3 regions of the Mesorhizobium sp. M7D.F.Ca.US.005.01.1.1 genome follow, and region 2 is predicted to be linked to each of the others. Evidence: riboswitches for the same ligand, from Rfam matches in the RefSeq annotation. Region 2 holds a riboswitch; each other region holds the start of a gene.
What was found. A riboswitch is a leader RNA that binds a small molecule or an ion and turns the genes downstream of it on or off. The one in region 2 is predicted to bind cobalamin.
Positions count from the first base shown of each region.

Region 1: it holds a riboswitch for cobalamin, as region 2 does, so the genes downstream of both, EJ076_RS06565 (aromatic ring-hydroxylating dioxygenase subunit alpha) here and EJ076_RS23780 (DUF1636 family protein) in region 2, are expected to answer to the same signal.
Region 3: it holds a riboswitch for cobalamin, as region 2 does, so the genes downstream of both, bluB (5,6-dimethylbenzimidazole synthase) here and EJ076_RS23780 (DUF1636 family protein) in region 2, are expected to answer to the same signal.

Region 1 covers NZ_CP034453.1:1,342,785-1,349,948, forward strand. Annotated here, with positions in the region: gene EJ076_RS06555 (PqqD family peptide modification chaperone) at 1-259, opposite strand, end outside; gene EJ076_RS06560 (hybrid-cluster NAD(P)-dependent oxidoreductase) at 381-1,481, opposite strand; gene EJ076_RS06565 (aromatic ring-hydroxylating dioxygenase subunit alpha) at 1,514-2,761, opposite strand; cobalamin riboswitch at 2,874-3,076, opposite strand; gene EJ076_RS06570 (DUF680 domain-containing protein) at 3,571-3,774, shown strand; gene EJ076_RS06575 (DUF680 domain-containing protein) at 3,847-4,062, shown strand; gene EJ076_RS06580 (DUF680 domain-containing protein) at 4,135-4,383, shown strand; gene EJ076_RS06585 (DUF680 domain-containing protein) at 4,453-4,686, shown strand; gene ugpC (sn-glycerol-3-phosphate ABC transporter ATP-binding protein UgpC) at 4,769-5,881, opposite strand; gene EJ076_RS06595 (alpha-glucosidase family protein) at 5,923-7,164, opposite strand, start outside.
Region 2 covers NZ_CP034453.1:4,898,721-4,905,884, reverse strand. Annotated here, with positions in the region: gene cobN (cobaltochelatase subunit CobN) at 1-1,175, opposite strand, end outside; gene cobW (cobalamin biosynthesis protein CobW) at 1,194-2,246, opposite strand; gene EJ076_RS23780 (DUF1636 family protein) at 2,249-2,677, opposite strand; cobalamin riboswitch at 2,716-2,921, opposite strand; gene EJ076_RS23775 (winged helix-turn-helix domain-containing protein) at 2,952-4,151, opposite strand; gene EJ076_RS23770 (NADH-quinone oxidoreductase subunit A) at 4,483-4,848, shown strand; gene EJ076_RS23765 (NADH-quinone oxidoreductase subunit B) at 4,839-5,420, shown strand; gene EJ076_RS23760 (NADH-quinone oxidoreductase subunit C) at 5,425-6,030, shown strand; gene EJ076_RS23755 (NADH-quinone oxidoreductase subunit D) at 6,040-7,164, shown strand, end outside.
Region 3 covers NZ_CP034453.1:3,119,361-3,126,524, forward strand. Annotated here, with positions in the region: gene EJ076_RS14865 (MFS transporter) at 1-604, opposite strand, end outside; gene EJ076_RS14870 (TetR/AcrR family transcriptional regulator) at 725-1,333, shown strand; gene EJ076_RS14875 (hypothetical protein) at 1,427-2,410, shown strand; partial or broken gene bluB (5,6-dimethylbenzimidazole synthase) at 2,515-3,189, opposite strand; cobalamin riboswitch at 3,192-3,372, opposite strand; gene EJ076_RS14885 (histone deacetylase family protein) at 3,494-4,420, shown strand; gene EJ076_RS14890 (exodeoxyribonuclease VII small subunit) at 4,424-4,675, shown strand; gene EJ076_RS14895 (DUF2277 domain-containing protein) at 4,774-5,040, shown strand; gene EJ076_RS14900 (pirin family protein) at 5,083-6,003, shown strand; gene dxs (1-deoxy-D-xylulose-5-phosphate synthase) at 6,105-7,164, shown strand, end outside.

The DNA of each region.
Region 1 (7,164 bases), 3.6 Mb from region 2:
GGCAAACCAGCAGCCCCAGTTCGAGCAATTGCGATACGAAGCCTTCGAGTTCAGCCGGGCCAATCGTCGAGGCTCCAGCGGTCAGCCCGATCAGAGCCTGGGCATCGACGCCGGACGATAGCGCCTGCCAGATCCTGCTGCCCGAATCGGAAAATCCGAAATACTTCCCGCTCGAAAGATCGAGCACGACGGCTTCGCCGTCGAAGGATTCAAAGACAATGTCCTTGCTCGAAATTGCGTAGACATCGGTATGATGCATTGCTCTTGGCCCCCGCAGCTGCGCGAGCAATCGTAGGTCGGCGCGGTCGCTCAGCTTATAACGCCTGTAAACACTCGATTCTTTCTTGGCAAGTCAACGTGCGGCGGCGACTCCAAGCAGATTACGCCTCGATTTCGAGCGCCGAAAGCGGTTTTGAGCAACAGGCGAGGATAAAACCATCGTCGATTTCGTGATCGAGGATGCCGCCATTGTGGCTCATCTCGACGTCGCCCGAAACCTTCCTCACCTTGCAGGTGCCGCACAGGCCGAACTCGCATGCGGCGGGAATCCGCACGCCTGAGGCTCGTGCCGTCTGCAGCACGGTCTGGCCGGCGACGCATGCGGCGTCGACATCCGAAAGCGCGAAACGGATCGGCGTCGCGGCTTCGACGATAATGGCGGCCTCGTTTTCCGCCGGCCAAGTGAACGGCGCCGGGATTTCTTCCACGACAGGCGCCGCAAAGCTCTCCTGATGGAATTTTGTCATGTCGAAGCCGGCGGAGTCCAGCATGCCGCGCACGGCGCGCATGAAGGGATCGGGGCCGCAGCAGAAGATTTCGCGCTCGCGGAAATCGGGTGCCAGCAATGGCAGCCGGATCGCATCGATGCGGCCCATATGGCCGAACCAGCCCTCGCGGCTCGACCGCTCCTCGATCATGAAGCCGAGCGACAGGCCGGGCATACGGCTGCCGAGCAGTTCGAGCTCCTTGCGGAAAATGATCTCTTCCGGGCGGCGCGCGCAGTTGACGAAGCCGACATCGGTCCATGGCGCGCAATCATTCAACCAACGCAGCATCGACATCATCGGCGTCACGCCGGAGCCTGCCGAAATGAACAGATACTTGGCCGCCGGGTGGCTGTGCAGCGAAAAATCGCCGGTCGGCCCATAGGCCTTGACGTGCGAGCCCGGCGTCAAATGGTCGAACATCCAGCGCGTGCCGACGCTGCCCGCCTGCGCCTTCACCGTCACCGCGATCGAGAACGGCCGCGACGGCGAGGACGACAGCGTATAGGTACGCATCAGCGGCCCGTCGGCGGTCGGCAGTTCCAGCGTCACGAACTGGCCGGGCTTGTAGCGGAACCAGGTCTGGTTGTCGGAGCGGAAGGTGAAGGTCTTCACATCGGGCGCTTCGTCGCTGACACCGATCACTTCCAGCACCTGCAGCCTGTCGTTCCACGGTGTCATCTGGTCGAGATGGCGATAGAGGCCAAGATCCGTCATCGCATTCATCCTCTTGTCCCTTTTGTTTTGTGCTAGGCGACGCTGCGCAGCGCCGGCCGGCCGCCCTCGGCAAGGCGCGGCCCGATGAACGACGCGTACCATTCGACGAACTGGATCACGCCACCCTCATGCAGCTCCGAATAGGGGCCGGGCTCATAGGCGGGCGACAGGATGCCGAAGGCGTTTTCCTCGACGATGCGGCGGTCCTGGTCGTTGGTCTCGGTCCAGACATGGGTGAGGTCTTCGATGGTGTAATCGATGCCCTCGACCGCATCCTTGTGCACCAGCCACTTGGTCGTCACCGCCGTTTCCGTGGCGCTGATCGGCAGCACCCGGAACGTCACCGCGTGGTCGATGAGGATGTGGTTCCAGGTCGTAGGATAGTGATAATGCATCAAGGTGCCGATCCGGTCGGCGGAGACAGTGTCGGAGAGGTTCTTCTTCACCGCCAGTTTGCCGGTCATGGTGTAGCTGACGGCATCGCGCAGCAGCGGCGCGCGGGTGGCGCGATACTGTCCGGCCGGATCGATGCGGAATTTGCTCGGCAAGCCTGATGCCTCGCATTTGGCCCAGTGCGCGACCATCTCAGGGTCGCTGTCGGCGCCGTTGACGCCGGTCACGGTCGGCGCCTCGGGGAAGGTCTTGCACAGCTCGGGATGATTGGCGGCGCAGTGGTAGCACTCGCGGTTGTTTTCCCAGACCAGCTTCCAGTTGCCTTTCTCGATGATCGTGCTCTCGAAGGCGATCTTTGCTTCGCGCAAACGGTGCGGCAAAAGATAGGGTTCGATCATCGCCCGCATCGGCGCGAAGTCCGCCGGCTCCTTGGCCAGGCAGATGAAGATGTAGCCGCCGACGCTCTCGCAGGCGACCGGCTTCAGGCTGAACTCACTCTTGTCGAAACCGTCGGCCATCTGGCGGGCAAACAGCAGACGACCGTCGAGCTCATAGGTCCACTGGTGATAGGGGCAGACGAGCTTTGCCGCCGTACCCTTCTCTGTGTTGCAGACGCGGCTGCCGCGATGGCGACAGGAATTGTGGAAGGCGTTGATCTTGCCTTGCTGGTCACGGACAAGGACGACCGGATAGTCGCCGATCTGCACGGTGATGTAGCTGCCCGGCTTCGGCAGCTCGCAATCGTGGCCGATGAACAGCCAGTCGCGATACCAGATCAGCTCCATGTCGAGCTTGAAATAGTCCGGATCGGTGTAGAAGGGCTGCTCCAGAGAAAAGCCTTGCCGGCGGCTGTTCAAGAGCCTCAGCATGTCGTTGCGGATATCCATGTCCTGTCCTCGCTTCAAGGACTGAACTGGTGGTGACGGAGGAAGGACTGGGCGCAGGCCGGCAATGCGCCGGACATGCACTATCCGCCTCTTGACCGCCCACCGCGATCAGTCGAGTCTGTACATCTCTGGCTGGTTTCCGGGCTCTGGAGTTGTCCTTGCGGACCATCGCGACACCTTCCCAGGCAGTTGCCCAGTGGTCTCCCGTTGCGACTTGAACTCCACCACCGTTGCGGGGGCAGCGCCGGATTCTGACCGGCTTCCCAATTCTCCGCCTCGTCGTCACGAAGCGGCACCTGAGATGTCATGATCTAACCACGACAGCGATTTCGACATCGGCATGAAAGCGACATCGTATCCATGCGGCGCGACACGGGATGCGAAACGTTCCGGTTGGCGATTGCGGAGCTGAAATCCCATCTCCGCCGCAGCCACTCCCCTCGAAGCCGACCCCCTGACCAGGGTCAAAAAAGGTTAACAGTTTCGAAAAGTGACTATTAGCCTGTTCTAAAATCGAACCGAACGGTTCGTTTCTGTTGACGGTGCGTGCAGGACGGTGTGAACGCTGGGCCTCCGAAACAGTTGGTGATCCATGCGCGGATTTCGCCTAACTATTTGAAATAAAAGAGAAAAATATACGACCTAGACGCCCTTGGCGCAATTTCAAGTGGTGGATTCATGGTCCACATGGAACAACTTCGTGATTGGAAAAGGCAGACCGGCCCTACCACATCGGGGCTGTCCGAACGACGCGATTTCCTCCCAAGACACGCCGCTAGACGGACGGGAAAAATACTGGAGTACATAAAATGAAAAAGATCATTCTCACTGCCGCCGCCCTTCTGGCCATTTCCGGCAGCGCCTTCGCTAATAGCGACCACTTTGGTTCTGATGGTGCCAATCAGCCAGCCATTGCCGTCGACAGCACGCACACCGCTTCGATCAAGAAGTCGGAACCGGCTGCTCAGACGCCTGCCCAGGGCAGTGACCGCAACCTCTTCGGCAACAACTAACAGCCGATTCCCAGCATACGGCGGGCTCGCCCCGCCGCTTCGCCGGAAGATGAAAATTCAGGAGTACTGGAAATGAAAAAGATTGTTCTCACCGCCGCCGCACTTTTGATCGCCGCCGGCACCGCTTACGCCGGCAACGACAACGTTGGTAGCTACGACATCAACAAGCTGGCGACTGCCAACGTCGATAGTGCACACACCTCTTCGATCAATTCGATCAAGAAGTCGGAGCCGACTGCTCAGACGCCTGCCCAGGGCAGCGGCCGCAACCTCTTCGGCAACAACTAATAGCCGATTCCCAGCATACGGCGGGCTCGCCCCGCCGCTTCGCCGGAAGATGAAAATTCAGGAGTACTGGAAATGAAAAAGATTGTTCTCACCGCCGCCGCACTTTTGATCGCCGCCGGCACCGCTTACGCCGGCGGCAACGACAATGTTGGTAACTATGACATCAACAAGCTGGCGACTGCCAACGTGGATAGCACGAACACCTCTTCCGTGCACAACGCCAACTCGCCGGTCTACAAGCTGCTCAACTCGTCGGGAGACGTCCAGAAGTCCGCTCCCCAGGGCAGCAACAGCGACCACGACGTCTTCGGCAACCATTAATCTCATCCCTGATGGAGCGGCCGGATAGCCCGCCGCTCCGCCGGAATATGAAAATTCAGGAGCACTAAAATGAAAAAGATTGTTCTCACTGCCGCCGCTCTTTTGATCGCCGCCGGCACCGCTTACGCCGGTAATGACAACGTTGGTGGCTACGACATCAACAAGCAGGCGAACGTCGATAGCACCCAGACCTCTTCGGTGCGCAACACCAGCTCGCCGGTCTACAAGCTGCTGAACTCGTCGGGCGACAACCAGAAATCTGCCTCGCAGGGCAGCGACCGGAACCTCTTCGGCAACAACTAACAGCCAGCCGAAGTCGATCTCCAAATCAAAGAGCGGCGGGCCAAGCCCGCTGCTCTTTTTACGTCCGAGACGTGGTCCAGCCTCAGGCCGCCTTTGCTTCCGGCTTTTGCAGCGCAAAGGAATGTCCGTCCGCATCGAAGATATGCAAGTCCTCGCCATTGGCGCTCAGCCGCAATGTCGAACCGCGCTTGACCTCGACATTGCCGGGCAGCTTGGTCACCAGCGGCAGATCGGCGCGGCCGATGTCGATATAAACCAGCTGGACCTCGCCGAGCTGCTCGACATAGTCGACCGTTCCCTCGAACAGATAGTCAGCGCCGCTGGAGATGATCAGATCTTCCGGCCGCACGCCGAAACTCACCGCGGTGCCCTTTGCCGAAGCCGGCGTCGTGATCGGCACGGTTGCCTTGCGCCCGCCGACATGGCTGACGACGGTCGGGTTACCGGTCTTGTCGATGGTCGCGGGTAGGATGTTCATGGCCGGCGAGCCGATGAACTGGGCGACGAACAGATTGCCGGGTTTCTTGTAGAGGTCCATCGGCGTGCCGACCTGCTCGATATGGCCTTCCTTGAGCACCACGATGCGATCGGCCAGCGTCATCGCCTCGACCTGGTCGTGGGTGACGTAGATCATGGTCGTGTTGGGCATCGATTCCTTGAGCTTGGCGATCTCGATGCGGGTGGCGACGCGAAGCGCGGCGTCGAGGTTTGAAAGCGGCTCGTCGAACAGGAACACTTTCGGATTACGCACGATGGCGCGGCCAATGGCGACGCGCTGGCGCTGGCCGCCCGACATCGCTTTGGGCAGGCGGTCGAGATATTTGGTCAGCTGCAGGATCTCGGCGGCCTGACGCACACGGCGGTCGATCTCGGCCTTGTTCTCCTTGCCGATCTTCATCGAGAACGCCATGTTGTCGTAGACGGTCATGTGCGGGTAGAGAGCGTAGGACTGGAACACCATGGCGATGCCCCGCTTCGATGGCGGCACGTCGTTGACGACCTCGCCGGCTATTTTGAGCTCGCCGGAGGTGATTTCCTCGAGCCCGGCGATCGATCTCAGCAAGGTCGACTTGCCGCAGCCAGACGGGCCGACAAAGACGATGAACTCGCCCGACTTTATATCGAGGTCGATGCCGTGGAGAATATTCAGATTGCCGTAGGACTTCTTCACCTGTCTTAGCGTGACATCGGCCATTGGTTTCCTCCCAGTAGTTTGAAATTCAAGTGATTTGAAATTCAGTCGATACGCCCGAACCAGGCGCCGTAGCCGCCGAGCTTTATGGCGCCGCTGCTCGTCTGCCCCGAAAATCCGTGTCCTGGCAAAGGTTGCAGCGATCGGTTGCCAAGGTCAACCTCGGCCGGCCTGGCGCCCAGATTGAAGACGCAGACAATCTGCTCGTTGCCGGCGCGGCGCGTGAAGGCGACGGTGTCGCCCTCACTTTCGATGAAGGTGATATCGCCCTTGGCCAGCGCCGGATGGGCGCGCCGGAAGCTGAGAAAGCGCCGGTAGTGTTCGAGCAGCGAAGTCTCGTCGCCCTGCTGGACATTGACCGCTTGCGCCAGATGCTTGGCCGGCACCGGCAGCCAGGGCTTTGCCGAGGAGAAGCCGCCGTTCTTGGCGCTGCCGTCCCACACCATTGGCGTGCGGCAGCCGTCGCGGCCCTTGAATTCAGGCCAGAAGCGGATGCCGTAGGGGTCCTGCAGATCCTCGAACCGAAGGTCGGCCTCGCCGAGCCCAAGCTCCTCGCCCTGATAGATGCAGACCGACCCGCGCAACGACATCAGTAGCGCCGAGATGACCTTGAGGTAGGCGGTCGGGTCGGCCTCATTGGCGGCCCAGCGCGAGGCCGGGCGCATCACGTCATGGTTGGAGAAGGCCCAGCATGACCAGCCGTCGCTGGCCACCTTGCCGAAGGATTCCAGCACCGAGCGGACCTTGGCCGCGCTGATCTTTTCCGGCGCCAGGAAATCGAAGGAATAGCACATGTGCACGCGCTTGCCACCGGCGGTGTAGGCAGCCACCACCTCCAGTCCGCGCTGCGAATCGCCGACCTCGCCGACCGCGGCGGTTGCCGGATATTCATCGAGCAGGGCGCGGAACCGTTCAAGGAAGCCGAGGTTCTCGGGGCGGCTCTTGTCGTAGAGATGGTCCTGGTAATTGTAGGGGTTGACCGCCGGTGCGGTCTGGTCGTTGCGCTCTTCCGGCGGCAGCGGCGGGTTGTTTTCCAGGCCCTGGCTGTGGAAGTAGAAATTGATGGTGTCGAGCCGGAAGCCGTCGACGCCGCGCTCCAGCCAGAAACGGGTGACGTCGAGCAACGCGTCCTGGACGTCGTGGTTGTGGAAGTTGAGGTCGGGCTGCTCGGCCAGGAAATTATGCAGGTAATATTGCTGGCGGCTCGTGTCCCATTGCCAGGCCGAGCCGCCGAAGATCGACAGCCAGTTGTTGGGCGGCGTGCCGTCCGGCCTGGCGTCCGCCCA
Region 2 (7,164 bases):
GCCACGCGATCCGGCTCCGGCCGGTTGGCGAAGGCGCGGTGGCCAAGCGCTGGATCGGTCTCACTCTCGCCCTTGAAGGAAATGGCGCCGGCGAGGATGCGGCCATCGAGCTCGGGCAGCACGACATGCATGGCGAGGTCGGCGGGCGCCAGGCCGCGCTGGTTGTTCTCCCAGATGTCGCGGCGGGTTGTGGCGACGATGACCTGGAAGACGGGCACGCCGGCGCGGTCGAACAAGGTTTCGACGCCGGGTTCGGCGCCGGACGCGAAAGCGGTCGCGGTGATGATGGCGGCGGGTTTGAGCGCGGCGAGTGCGGTTTCCACGAACGCCAGCGATGCCGGGTCCTTGAGGCTGGAGACGAAGATGGGGACCGGGGCGATGCCGCGCTGGCTGAGCGCTTCAAAGAGGGCGTCGATGGGCGCGACATCGGCGGCCAGCAGCATCGAGCGGTAGAACAGGATCGGCACGACCTTTCCCTCCCCCTCGAGGGGAGGGTGGCACGCAGGGCCGGGTGGGGTCGGTAGGACCGGGCGCGGTGTTTCTTTAGCTCGGCGTGCTTCGGAGAGGACCCCACCCCCGGCCTGCGGCCGGACCCTCCCCTCGAGGGGGAGGGGGACGACGCCGCGGTTGGGTTCGTAGTAGCCAACTTTTGGGACCGCGACCGGCTCGACAGTTTCTGCCTGCGCCCCCGCCAGCCGCGCCAACCGATGCACCAGCGCGCTCATATTCGCCGGGCCGCCCTCGCGGAAATAGTCGAGTAGGCCGTCCAACTCCTCGCGCGGCAGCGTCGAGGCTTCAATCAGCCTTAGGTCTTCGTCGCGGCATTCGCCGGGCAGCAGCGCCAGTTTTATGCCGCGCTCGCGGGCGGTCGAGGCAAGCTGATCGCAGCCGTAGCGCCACCAGTCGTAGCCGCCGAGGATGCGCACGAGGATGATTTTGGCGTGACGGGCGACGCTGTCGACCCAGAGGTCGACGGACATGGGGTGGCGCAGGTCACGAAGCGCCGCCAGCCGCATCGAGGGCAGGCGGTGAGCATCGGCTTTCCAGGCCGCCGCCAGTCCGGCAAGATCGCTGTCGGTGAAGGACAGGGCCACGACATCCGCCGGCGTCTGCCGCAGATCGACCGGCTCGGCGAGGTCGTCGAGCGAGGCGGATGTTGTGGTTAGGATGTGCATCGCAACCCGTGTCCGAAATCAGCCGGCGAGTATACGCTCGATCGCCGGGCGGTTCAGCCCCTTCAGGCCGATGACGACGAGGCGCGAACGGCGGTCGTCCGTGGCGGTCCAGGCGCGGTCATAGTAGTGGTTGACGCGCGGCCCGACCGCCTGCAGCAAGAGCCGCATCGGCTTGCCGCCGACCTCGACGAATCCCTTCACGCGCAGCACGTTCTCTTCCTCGGCGACGGTGGCGACGCGTTTTGCCAGTTCGTCCGGATTGGCGATCGAGGCAATGTCGACGATGAAGGTGTCGAAGTCGTCATGCTCATGGTCGAAGGCGCCGTCATGATGGGACTTGCGGTTCTCGATGTCGTCCTCGACGGCCAGACCGAGCCCGAGCAGCACGGAGGGATCGACCTTGCCATGCGACGTCGGCACGATCTTCACCGCGCGGGCGGAGTGTTCGTTGATGATGGCGTTGGCGCGGGCGGTGCCGGCGGCGTCCATCAGGTCGCTTTTCGACAGGATGATCAGGTCGGCGCAGGCGATCTGGTCCTCGAACACCTCTTCGACCGGATCGTCGTGATCGAGCGTTTCGTCCTCAGCGCGCTGCGCCTGCAGGGCGTCCATGTCGTTGGCGACGCGGCCTTCGGCCAATGCCGGCCCGTCGACCACGGCAATGACGCCATCGACGGTGACCCGGCTTTTCACGCTCGGCCACTGGAAAGCCTGGACCAGCGGCTTGGGCAGCGCCAGGCCCGAGGTCTCGATCAGAATGTGGTCGACCCTCGGCGTCAGCGCGAGGATCTGGTCGAGCGCCGGGACGAAATCGTCGGCCACGGTGCAGCAGATGCAGCCATTGGCCAGTTCGACAATGTTTTCCTCCGGGCATGTGTCGATGCCGCAGCCCTTCAGTATCTCGCCATCGATGCCGATGTCGCCGAATTCGTTGACGATGATGGCAATACGCTTGCCGCCGGCGTTTTCCAGGAGATGGCGGACCAGCGTCGTCTTGCCGGCGCCGAGGAAGCCGGTGACGACGGTGCAGGGAACACGGGAGAGGTTCGCAGACGAATCTGGAGCGGTCATGGTCAGTCCTTCAGCAGGTCGAGGGGAGGGATGCGGGCAACGAGGCCACGCTTCAGGCTATCGGGACGGCCGCGCCACGGAATCAGGCCGTCCTTCGAGGTGGCGAAGAGTTTGGCTCCGGTGACGAGGTCGGCGCCGCTGGTCGCGGTCAGGTCGCCGAAGACATAGCTCCAGCAACCGTCGCGCAGGATGGCGGCACTCAGGCGCCGCTTGCAATTGCCAAGGCATTCGACGCTGCGGATGCGAATGTTGTCGCCAGAGGCGGCGCGGCGCGTGTCGTCCGCCAGCGATTCGCCGGCGCGGGGATGAGCGTCGGAGCCGGTTTCGTCGCGGCAGGAGGCGCAGACGATGACGGTGACGCCGGCCAAGGCATCGTCATGGCCGGACGAAACATCCGCTGTGCCAGCCGAAAAACTGCTGTCGTGGTCCAAAAATCGGGCTCCTTGCCCGGAAACCCGCCGGGCGATCGGATTCTACAGTCGCAGACGGCAGGTCTCCTGGCTCGCGGGTCATCGCCTTGGTAGCCGCCTTCCCGGGACCATTCCCAGTGGCTTTCGGCCTTGGCTCTTCGCTTACAGTTGCGGGGACAGCCGCGGATTTGGGATTTTGCCCCGCACCGCATTCCCTCTTAGCCCTTGCCGTTGCGGGCAAGGGACCATCTGGAACCGGATTTAGGCTTTTGCGGGCGGCGGTGTCAACGCGAGCTTACGACACGGCGATGTCGGCCAGCGCCGGGCCCAAATCGCCGGCGGGCGTCACTTCGATGCGCTCGAGGCCCAGCCAACCCTGCATCTGCTTCAATTCCTCGAAGAGCTGAGCAGCGGTTTCAGGCGGCGCGCCGGGCTCGGCATAGGCTGCGTGGACCCGCAGCACACTTGCCGGACGATCGGCCTTGAGGTCGACGCGCGCGACGATCCTGTCGCCGAGCAGGAACGGCAGGACATAATAGCCGTATTGCCGCTTGTCGGCCGGCGTGTAGATCTCGATGCGGTAGTGGAAGTCGAACAGCCGCTCCGTGCGCGAACGCTCGAAGACGACGGGATCGAACGGCGCCAGCAGGGCGCGGGCCTCGATCTTTCGGGGCAGACGGGCGTCTTTATGAAGATAGGCTGGCTTGTCCCAACCTTCGACACGCACCGGCAGCAGCTCGCCTGTTTCGACCAGTTCCTCCAGCCGGCCCTTCATGTCGGCCGGCGACAGGCGGAAGTAGTCGCGCAGGTCGCCTGACGTCGCTATGCCATGGGCGCGGGCGGAAATGCGCAGCAATTCGCGGTGCGCGTCCTCGGCCGCCGGCACCGGTAGGTCGAGGATCGCCTGCGGCAGCACGCGTTCGGGCAGATCATAGAACCGCTCGAAACCGCGGCGGTGCGCCGTGGTGATGCGGCCGGCCCAGAACAGCCATTCGAAGGCATGCTTGGCATGGCTCCAGCCCCACCAGCCGCCCGAGCCTTTCTGGCCTTCGAGCGCGGAAGCGGCAATCGGGCCGCGATCGGCGACCTGGCGGTAGATCTCTTCGATATAGGCGGCGTGCTCGCGGCCCCATTTGGCAAGCCCCAGATACATTTCATCGCCGCGCTCGGCGCGCTGCATGCGCCAGCGCATCAGCGGATATGTCTCGACCGGCAGGAAGGAGGCCTCGTGCGCCCAGTATTCGAACACCGTGCGCTTGCGCGTCACGGCCGCGTTGTCGAGCAGCGAGAGCGGGTAGGGGCCAAGGCGTGAATAGAGCGGCATATAATGAGCGCGCACCACCGCGCTGACGGAATCGATCTGCAACAGGCCGGTGCGGGAGAGCGTGCGGGCAAGATGCCGGCGGTCGGGCGTACCGGCCGGACGGGGATCGAGGAACCCCTGGGCGGCAAGCGCGATGCGCCGGGCCATGGGGAGCGAGATCTTTTCCTTCATGCAGGCATCACTTTGAAGTGTTTTGGCCGAGGGTCGGATGGGTGATTCCAGCCCATGCTAGCAGGGTTTTGGCGGGAACCATGTCAGGAGAGAAAAGTGGAGTAAAAAACGAAGGAAATCAAACAGGAGCGGATCGGACCAGTTTCCCCGGATATGCCGTCCAGGTCAGTGTTTTGAACAAGGTTTGACTTGCTTCGCTGGAAGTGCTGCGCTAACCCTCGCCGCGTTGCAGCATAGGCCCTTAAAACGGTTCAGCGGTTAAACTGTCACGCTTCCGCATTAGGGTCCGGTGCTGTAATCAAAGTGGATTGGCGCCAACGGAAAGCCGAGCATGAACGCACTTCTAAGCTCATACCTGCCCATCGTCCTGTTCATAGGCGTGGCGCTGGTTGTCGGCCTGGCGCTGCTGGCCGCGCCCTTCCTGGTGGCTTACCGCAATCCCGATCCTGAAAAGCTTTCCGCCTACGAGTGCGGTTTCAACTCGTTCGACGACGCCCGCATGAAGTTCGACATCCGTTTCTACCTGGTGTCGATCCTGTTCATCATCTTCGACCTGGAAGTGGCCTTCCTGTTTCCGTGGGCGGTGTCGTTCTCGAAGATCGGCATGCTCGGTTTCTGGTCGATGATGGTGTTTCTGGCGGTGCTGACCATCGGCTTTGCCTATGAATGGAAAAAAGGAGCGCTGGAATGGGATTGAACGACAGTTCAGGCACCCTCGTCGCGCCGAAGCCCAAAGGTATCATCGATCCCAACACCGGCAGGCCGGTGGGGGAGGACGATCCGTTCTTCCTCGAGATCAACAATGAGCTGGCCGACAAGGGCTTTCTCGTCACCTCGACCGAGGCGCTTATCACCTGGGCGCGCAGCGGCTCGCTGATGTTCATGACTTTCGGTCTCGCCTGCTGCGCGGTCGAGATGATCCACACCTCGATGCCGCGCTATGACTCGGAGCGGTTTGGCGTCGCGCCGCGCGCGTCTCCACGCCAGTCCGACATCATGATCGTCGCCGGCACGCTGACCAACAAGATGGCGCCAGCGCTGCGCAAGGTCTACGACCAGATGCCGGAGCCGCGCTACGTCATCTCGATGGGTTCCTGCGCCAATGGCGGCGGCTACTATCACTATTCCTATTCGGTGGTGCGCGGCTGCGACCGCATCGTGCCGGTCGACATCTATGTGCCCGGCTGTCCGCCGAGCGCCGAAGCGCTGCTTTACGGCATTCTTCTCCTGCAGAAGAAGATCCGCCGCACCGGCACGATCGAACGGTAAATCCATGACCGCATCCCTGAGCGAACTGTCGACCTATCTCGGCGAGAAGCTGATCGGCCGCGTGAACGAAGCTGATGTCGCCTATGGCGAGCTTACCGTTCATGTCGAGCCGCGCGACCTGGTCGAGGTGATGACCTTCCTGCGCGACGATGCGCGCTGCCAATTCATCTCGATCATCGACGTCTGCGGCGCCGACTATCCGTCGCGGGCCAAGCGTTTCGACGTCGTCTATCACCTCCTGTCGCCGAAGCAGAACGTGCGCATTCGCGTCAAGGTGCAGGCCGACGAGGAAACCATGGTGCCGTCGATCACTGGTGTGTTCCCAGGCGCCGACTGGTTCGAGCGTGAGACCTACGATCTCTATGGCGTGCTGTTCTCGGGCCATCCCGATCTTCGCCGCCTGCTGACCGACTACGGTTTCGAAGGCCATCCTCTGCGCAAGGATTTCCCGCTGACCGGCTTTGTCGAGGTGCGTTACGACGACGAAGCCAAGCGCGTCATCTATGAGCCGGTCGAGCTCAAGCAGGAATTCCGCAATTTCGATTTTCTCTCGCCATGGGAAGGGACGGACTACGTCCTGCCCGGCGACGAAAAAGCCAAGACGAATTGAGGCGCCAGAATGGCTGAAACCTCCGTCCGCAACTTCAACATCAATTTCGGCCCGCAACACCCTGCGGCGCACGGCGTTTTGCGCCTCGTTCTGGAGCTGGACGGCGAAGTCGTCGATCGCGTCGATCCGCATATCGGGCTCTTGCATCGCGGCACCGAAAAGCTGATCGAAGCCAAAACCTATTTGCAGGCGATCCCTTACCTCGACCGGCTCGACTATTGCGCGCCGATGAATCAGGAGCACGCTTTCGCGCTCGCCGCCGAGCGCCTGCTGGGCATCGAAGTGCCGAAGCGCGGCCAGCTGATCCGCGTGCTTTACTGCGAAATCGGCCGCATCATGTCGCACATCCTCAATGTGACGACGCAGGCGATGGATGTCGGCGCGCTGACGCCGCCGCTGTGGGGCTTCGTCGAGCGCGAAAAGCTGATGGTGTTCTATGAGCGCGCCTCCGGTTCGCGCATGCATGCCGCCTATTTCCGCCCCGGTGGTGTCCATCAGGACCTGCCGCAGAAGCTTGTCGAGGATATCGGCAAGTGGATCGACCCGTTCCTGAAGTCGATCGACGACCTCGATCAACTGCTGACCGGCAATCGCATCTTCAAGCAACGCAATGTCGACATCGGCACCGTTTCGCTGGCCGACGCGTGGGCCTGGGGTTTTTCAGGCGTCATGGTGCGCGGCTCGGGTGCAGCCTGGGATTTGCGCAAATCGCAACCCTATGAATGCTATTCGGAAATGGATTTCGACATTCCGATCGGCAAGAACGGCGACTGCTTCGACCGTTATCTGGTGCGCATGGAAGAGATGCGCCAGTCGGCGAAGATCATGCGCCAGTGCGTCGACCTTCTGCTCGGCAAGGAGCTCACCGGCCCGGTGTCGAACCTCGACGGCAAGGTGGTGCCGCCGAAGCGCCAGGCGATGAAGCGCTCGATGGAAGCGCTGATCCATCACTTCAAGCTCTACACCGAGGGTTATCGCGTGCCGGCCGGCGAGGTCTATGCGGCGGTCGAAGCGCCGAAGGGTGAGTTCGGCGTCTATCTGGTCTCCGACGGCTCTAACAAGCCCTATCGCTGCAAGCTGCGCGCGCCCGGCTTCGCGCATCTGCAAGCGATGGATTTCCTCTGCCGCGGCCAC
Region 3 (7,164 bases), 1.8 Mb from region 2:
GATTGACCGGCCGGACTTGCGGTTCGGTTGAACGCTGTAGGATAAAGGCCGCCGAGCCAAGGGCGAGGAACAGCGTGCTGACCAGGACACCAGCCTCCGGGAACAGCGCCGCACTCAAACCCACCGAAAGCGACGCACCGGCAATATAGACCAGCTCGTCCGCAGCCGACTCGAAGGCGAAAGCGGTGTTCATCTGCGGCCGCCCGCGGAAAATCTCGGTCCAGCGCGCGCGCACCATTGCCGGCATGCTGGGCATGGCGGCGGCCAGCAACGCCGACACAAACAACGTCCATACCGGCCAGTCTTGGTTGGCCGCCGCAATCAGGACGGCGAAAGCCAGCACGGAGATGATGGTGGTGGGCACCACGATCCGTGTCTGGCCCAAGCGATCCACCAGCCTTGATATCTGCGGCGCAACGAAAGCGTTGGCCAGCGCGTATGTCGCGGAGACGGCACCCGCCAGCCAGTATTCGCCGCGCGTCTGCGACAGCATCGCCACGATGCCGATCGGCGCCATGGCGATCGGCAGGCGCGCCATGAAGCCGGCGGCTGCAAAGCCCTTGGCTCCGGGGGCACGAAAGATTTCCGAATAGGGATTTTGCATGGGTGGTTCCTCGACAAAGGACGATTCGACAATTACATACGAAGCGTATGACTGTTAAATAGAGCATACGTCGCGTATGTCAATTGGCATACGTAACGTATGTGAATGGGTCCAGAAGCCATGCATAAGCCCCGCAAGGAGATGATCGCCGAGACGCGCGCCAAGCTGATCGCGGCCGCCCGCCATGCCTTCGGCACAACAGGCTATGCCGAAGCCTCGATGGATGATTTCACTGCATCGGCCGGGCTGACGCGCGGCGCGCTCTATCATCATTTTGGCGACAAGAAGGGATTGCTGCAGGCAGTCATCGCAGAAATCGACGGCGAGATGGCGGCGCGCGTGAACGAAGTGGCGGCGAGGGCCCCGACCCGCTGGCAGCATTTCGTCGACGAATGCACAACCTATATCGAGATGGCGCTGGAGCCGGAAATCCAGCGCATCATGTTCCGGGATGGTCCGGCCGTGCTGGGGGATCCGGCACAATGGCCGAATGCCAATGCGTGCATCGCGTCAATGGCCGGCCATCTGACGACGCTGCAGGAGGAGGGGGTTGTCGTCTCCAGCCTCGACCCCGAGACGGCCTCGCGGCTGATCAACGGTGCGAGCAGTCAGGCGGCGCAACGGATCGCCAATTCGAACGACCCCGAAGCGACTTCGAAGAAGGTGGTGACGGCGTTCAAGCAACTGCTCGAAGGCCTGCTCAAAAGGCCAGATACGCAACCGAACTGAAGTCCCGGCCGTGACCCGAGGCCACGGCTGGCAATTGACAATCGCCTGGTTGAGTTCATCCTCTGCCACCATCTCTGAAGGGAGATTCGGGGCATGTGGGATTTCGATATCGGCAGGTCGGTGTCCATCATGATGCGGACCTGGCCGTTCATTGTCTTTCGCATGATCGTCTATTTCGGCATCACGCTGGCCTACATCATGGCGACCGGTACCGGCGCCTCCGTCGGCTATGGCGTCGGCCATATCTCCACCGATCCCGACGGGCCGCTGTCCTTTGCCTTGTGGGGCGGGGTGGTCGGTTTCGGCATCGTCTCGATCGCCGTCTACTGGATCCGCGAATATATCCTCTATGTCGTCAAGGCCGGCCACATCGCCGTCATGGTCCATCTGGTCGACGGCCGTGACATTCCCGGCGGCCAGGACCAGATCGCCTACGCCAAGGACATCGTGACCCAGCGTTTTGCCGAGGCCAACATCCTTTTCGTCGTCGACCAACTGGTCAAGGGCGCCATCCGCGCCATCACCGGCCTGCTCGGCGGCATCGCCGCCTTCTTGCCGATTCCGGGCCTGAGCGGCCTGGTCTCCTTCATCAACACGGTGATCCGCCTGTCGCTGACCTATGTCGACGAGATCATCCTCGGCTACAACATCCGCATCAATTCAGCCTCGCCGTTCGAGACGGCGCGCCAAGGCGTGGTGCTCTATGCCCAGAACGGCAAGGTCATGGTCAAGAACGCCGTCTGGCTGGCGGTCATCATGTGGGGCGTGTCCTTCGTTATCTTCCTGCTGATGCTGGCGCCCGCCGGCGCCATTCTTTTCCTGATGCCTGGGCAACTCGCAGGCTGGGCCTTCGTGCTCGCCATCGTCTTCGCTTGGGCCTTCAAGGCGGCGTTCATCGAGCCTTTCGCCATCGCTTGCCTGATGCAGGTCTATTTCAAGACCATAGAGGGCCAGGTGCCTGATCCGGCCTGGGACGCCCGGCTGGCCGAGGCGTCGTCGAAGTTCAGGGAGCTTAAGGACAAGGCGCTGGCCTCCTTCGGCGGCTCGCGCTGGGGTACAGCCGGCGCGACACGCTGATCCGGAGCGGCATCGACGGCGTTGAGGCGCGCCACGGTTGACTTCAGCGGCACCTCACCCTGGCCGCAAAAAATCTCGCTCATGATCAGCTCGGGCAGCGGCAGCCGCCGTCCCCAGCCATGCGTTTCGAGGTCCGGCTTTGGCGCGAACTCGGAAACACGGCCGACGCAGAGATAGGCGACCGGCGTCACATGCTCGGGAATCGACAGCAGGCTTTTCAGCGCCTGCGCCTCGATGATGCTGACCCAGCCGACACCGACGCCTTCGGCGCGCGCCGCCAGCCAGAAATTCTGGACCGCGCAGACGGTGCTGTAGAGGTCCATCTCCGGATTGTGCCAGCGTCCCAGCGGCGAACCCTTCGAACGCTGCCGGTCGCAGGTGATACAGATGTTGAGCGCGCTTTCGCAGATGCCTTCCAGCTTGAGCTTGCGGTAGAGCGCCTGCCGCTCTTCGTCGATCGCCGGCAGTTCCTGTTCGCGTGCTGCCAGGAACAGGTCGCGCACCTTTTCCCGCCGCCCGGCGTCGCGAATGACGATGAAGTTCCAAGGCTGCATGAAGCCGACCGACGGCGCGTGATGAGCCGCAAGCAGCAGCCGCGCCAGCACCTCATCGTCGAGCGCGGTGGGCAGGAAATGGCTGCGCACGTCACGCCGTGTGAACATGGCGCGATAGACCGCATCGCGCGCGTTCTGGTCAAATCCGTCGCCGACAGGAGCAGTCATGTGTTCCGGCATCGCTTGTCCCCTTGCGATTGCAATCAATGTCGTCCGCCTGACCATGCGGATGACGATGCCTGCCAGGCCGGTCTTCTGGCTCGGGATCAACCCGCGTCCGGTGCCTTCCCGTCATCGACAGTGGCATTTACCGGCGCGGTCCCCCTTACAGCGTTGGGCACGCCACGGAGTTCAACCGTGTTCCCGATTCTCCCGCTTGCGGCGGGCACCAGGCAGTGGCGGTGACCTTACGCCGAAGCGCTGAGGACGCCAATGCCCGCAGCGACACGAATGGACGCAGGCGTGATTTTCCCCAGCCATCGGCCGCCCGCGCATGGCCTTTGTCGATCCGGGTCACTAGATTAGGACGATGACCACTCGTCTCTACACCCATCCGATCTTCCTTGAGCACCTCACGCCGCCCGGCCATCCCGAGCGGCCGGACCGCTTGCGCGCCATCGAGCGCGTGCTCGATGACGAGGCGTTTGTCGGGCTCGATCGCGTCCAGGCGCCGGAAGGCGACGAGGCCACCATCCTCTATGCGCATCCCGCCGATTTTATCGCCCGCGTCCGCGCCGCCATTCCCGACGAAGGGATCGCGCGCATCGACGCCGACACCACTGCCAGCCCGAAGAGCTGGCAGGCGGCGATCACCGCGATCGGTGCCGCCAACGCTGCCGTCGACGATGTCTTCACAGGTCGCGCCGACAATGTCTTCGTCGCCGCCCGGCCGCCCGGCCACCATGCCGAAAAGACCACGGCGATGGGCTTCTGCCTGTTCAACACCGCAGCGATCGCGGCACGTTACGCGCAGAAGAAACACGGTGTAGAGCGCGTTGCCGTCGTCGACTGGGACGTGCATCACGGCAACGGCACGCAGGATATTTTCTGGGACGATCCAACGGTGCTCTATTGCTCGACGCATCAGATGCCGCTTTATCCCGGCACCGGAGCAAAAAGCGAAACCGGCACCGGCAACATCGTCAATGCGCCGCTGGCGCCGCAGACTGGCAGCGAGGTCTTTCGCGATGCCTTCCTTTCGCGCGTGCTGCCGGCGCTCGATAATTTCGCGCCCGACCTGATCATCATTTCGGCCGGGTTCGACGCACACCATCGCGATCCGCTGGCCGAGATCAACCTGACCGAGGACGATTTCGACTGGGCGACCGGCCAGCTGATGCAGCGTGCGGCGCGCCACAGCGGCAACCGGCTCGTCAGCCTGCTCGAGGGTGGCTACGATCTGCAAGGATTGGCATTTTCGGTCGCCGCCCATGTCGGGCGACTGATGAAAGGATGAATGATGGCTGGTGAGACCAACGAAGACGTCAAGGCGATGAGCTTCGAACAGGCACTCGACGCGCTGGAGAAGATCGTCGATGATCTGGAGCGTGGCGACGTGCCGCTCGACCAGTCGATCAGGATCTATGAGCGCGGCGAGGCGCTGAAGGCACATTGCGACCGGCTGCTGAAGGCAGCTGAAGACAAGGTCGAGAAGATCAGGCTGTCGCGCGACGGCAAGCCGGTTGGAACGGAGCCGCTTGACGCGGACTGAGGCCGCAGCCGTCTCACCGACTTTTGGACACGATCATGACTGAGGATAGAGTTCGTCCCGATTGAAAGCGCTCCAGGACAAGAGGAGATACGGAAGCGATGTGCAGAAACATCAAGACCCTGTTCAATTTTGACCCGCCCGCAACCAACGACGAAGTCCTCGACGCCGCACTTCAATTTGTCCGCAAATTGAGCGGAACGACGCGGCCCTCGAAGCAGAACCAGCATGCTTTCGACCACGCCGTCGAAGCCATCGCCGCCTCGGCGCGCGAATTGCTCGATTCCTTGGAAACCCATCAGCATCCTCGCAATCGCGAACAGGTGGCGGCCAAATTACGAGCAAAGTCGGCGATCCGCTTTGCTTGATGCGCCCAGGCGGCCTTTGACCGCTGACAAGGAGATCATCTCGTGAGCTTCTTCCCCGGAAACGACCCACAGGCCGGCGATGCCTTCGCCAGCGACCAGATCGAATTGATGGTCATCCCCAACGCCAAGGATATTGGTGGTTTCCAGGTGCGCCGCGCTCTGCCGACCGCCAAGAGGCGGCTGGTCGGGCCTTTCATCTTCTTCGACCGCATGGGCCCGGCGATCCTGCGCGCCGGCCAGGCGCTCGATGTCCGTCCGCATCCGCATATAGGCCTGTCGACGGTCACCTATCTGTTCGACGGCAAGATCAGGCATCGCGATTCACTCGGCACCGAAATGGTCATCCAGCCGGGCGACGTGAATTTGATGACCGCCGGCCGCGGCATCGTCCATTCGGAGCGCACGCCCGAAGAGTTGCGTGGCGCGCCGATGTCGATCTCCGGCCTGCAGACATGGCTGGCGCTGCCGGACGGCAAGGAAGAAGTGGCGCCGGTGTTCGAGAACACCGCAGCACTACAGCTGCCCGAGATCGACGCCGAGGGCGTCAGCGGGCGCGTCGTGATTGGTGATTTCCAGGGGTTGCGATCCCCGGTCAGGGCCGACTCCGAGACGCTCTATGCCGACCTGCGTCTGGCGCCCGGCGCCAGCGTGAAAATCCCGGCCGATGCCGAGGAGCGCGCCATCTACACCTTGGAAGGCGAGGTCTCGATATCAGGTGACGTCTTTCCGGCGGAACGGCTGCTGGTGTTTCGGCCAGGCGACGAGATCGTCGTGTCGTCGGACACCGGCGCGCATTTCATGCTGTTTGGCGGCGCCTCTCTCGGCTCGCAGCGTTACATCTGGTGGAATTTCGTCTCATCGTCGAAGGAGCGCATCGAACAGGCCAAGCAGGAATGGAAGACAGGCCGCTTCGATATCGTTCCTGGAGATGAGGAGGAGTTTATTCCGCTGCCGGAAAGCTGAGGAAAATCGGTGAGGGGACCTGATCGTCCGCGTCACTGGCACGCATTTACTTTCACCGTCTGGCGGCCTATCCCGCCGATGAACAGAAAGCCTGAGCACCCGTGAACGCAACGCCGCATACGCCGCTTCTCGACAAGGTCCGCATTCCGGCCGACCTGCGCACGCTTGCCGAGAGCGAGCTGCCGCAATTGGCATCCGAGCTTCGCGCCGAGCTGATCGACGCCGTCTCCCGCACCGGCGGCCACCTTGGCGCCGGCCTTGGCGTGGTCGAGCTGACGGTGGCGCTGCACTATGTCTTCAACACCCCCGATGACCGGCTGATCTGGGATGTCGGCCACCAGGCCTATCCGCACAAAATCCTGACCGGCCGCCGCGACCGCATCCACACACTGCGCCAGGAAGGCGGCCTGTCCGGCTTCACCCGCCGCGCCGAGAGCGAGTACGATCCCTTCGGCGCAGCCCACTCCTCGACATCGATCTCGGCCGGCCTCGGCATGGCCGCTGCTCGTGACCTCTCCGGCGGCCGCAACAATGTCATCGCCGTCATCGGCGACGGCGCCATGTCTGCCGGCATGGCCTATGAGGCGATGAACAATGCCGGCGCGCTCGATGCACGGCTGATCGTCATCCTCAATGACAACGATATGTCGATCGCCCCGCCGACCGGCGCGATGAGTGCCTATCTGGCGCGTCTGGCCTCGGGCAAGGCCTATATCGGCCTGCGCGATTTCGGCAAGAAACTGACGTCCTACCTCGGCAAGCGGGCGGATCGTGCGATCACAAGGGCGGTCGAGCATGCACGCGGCTACGTCACCGGCGGCACGCTGTTCGAGGAGCTCGGTTTCTATCACATCGGCCCGATCGACGGCCACAATCTCGAGCATCTGATCCCGGTTCTGAAAAATGTCCGCGACAATGGCGAAGGCCCGGTGCTGATCCATGTCGTGACCCAGAAGGGCAAGGGCTACGCGCCGGCGGAAGCCGCCGCCGACAAATATCATGGCGTCAACAAGTTCGACGTCATCACCGGCGCGCAGGCCAAGGCGCCGGCCAACGCACCGGCCTACACCAAGGTGTTCGCCGAAAGCCTGGTTCAGGAAGGCCGTGAGGACGACCGCATCGTCGCCGTCACCGCCGCCATGCCGAGCGGCACCGGCCTCG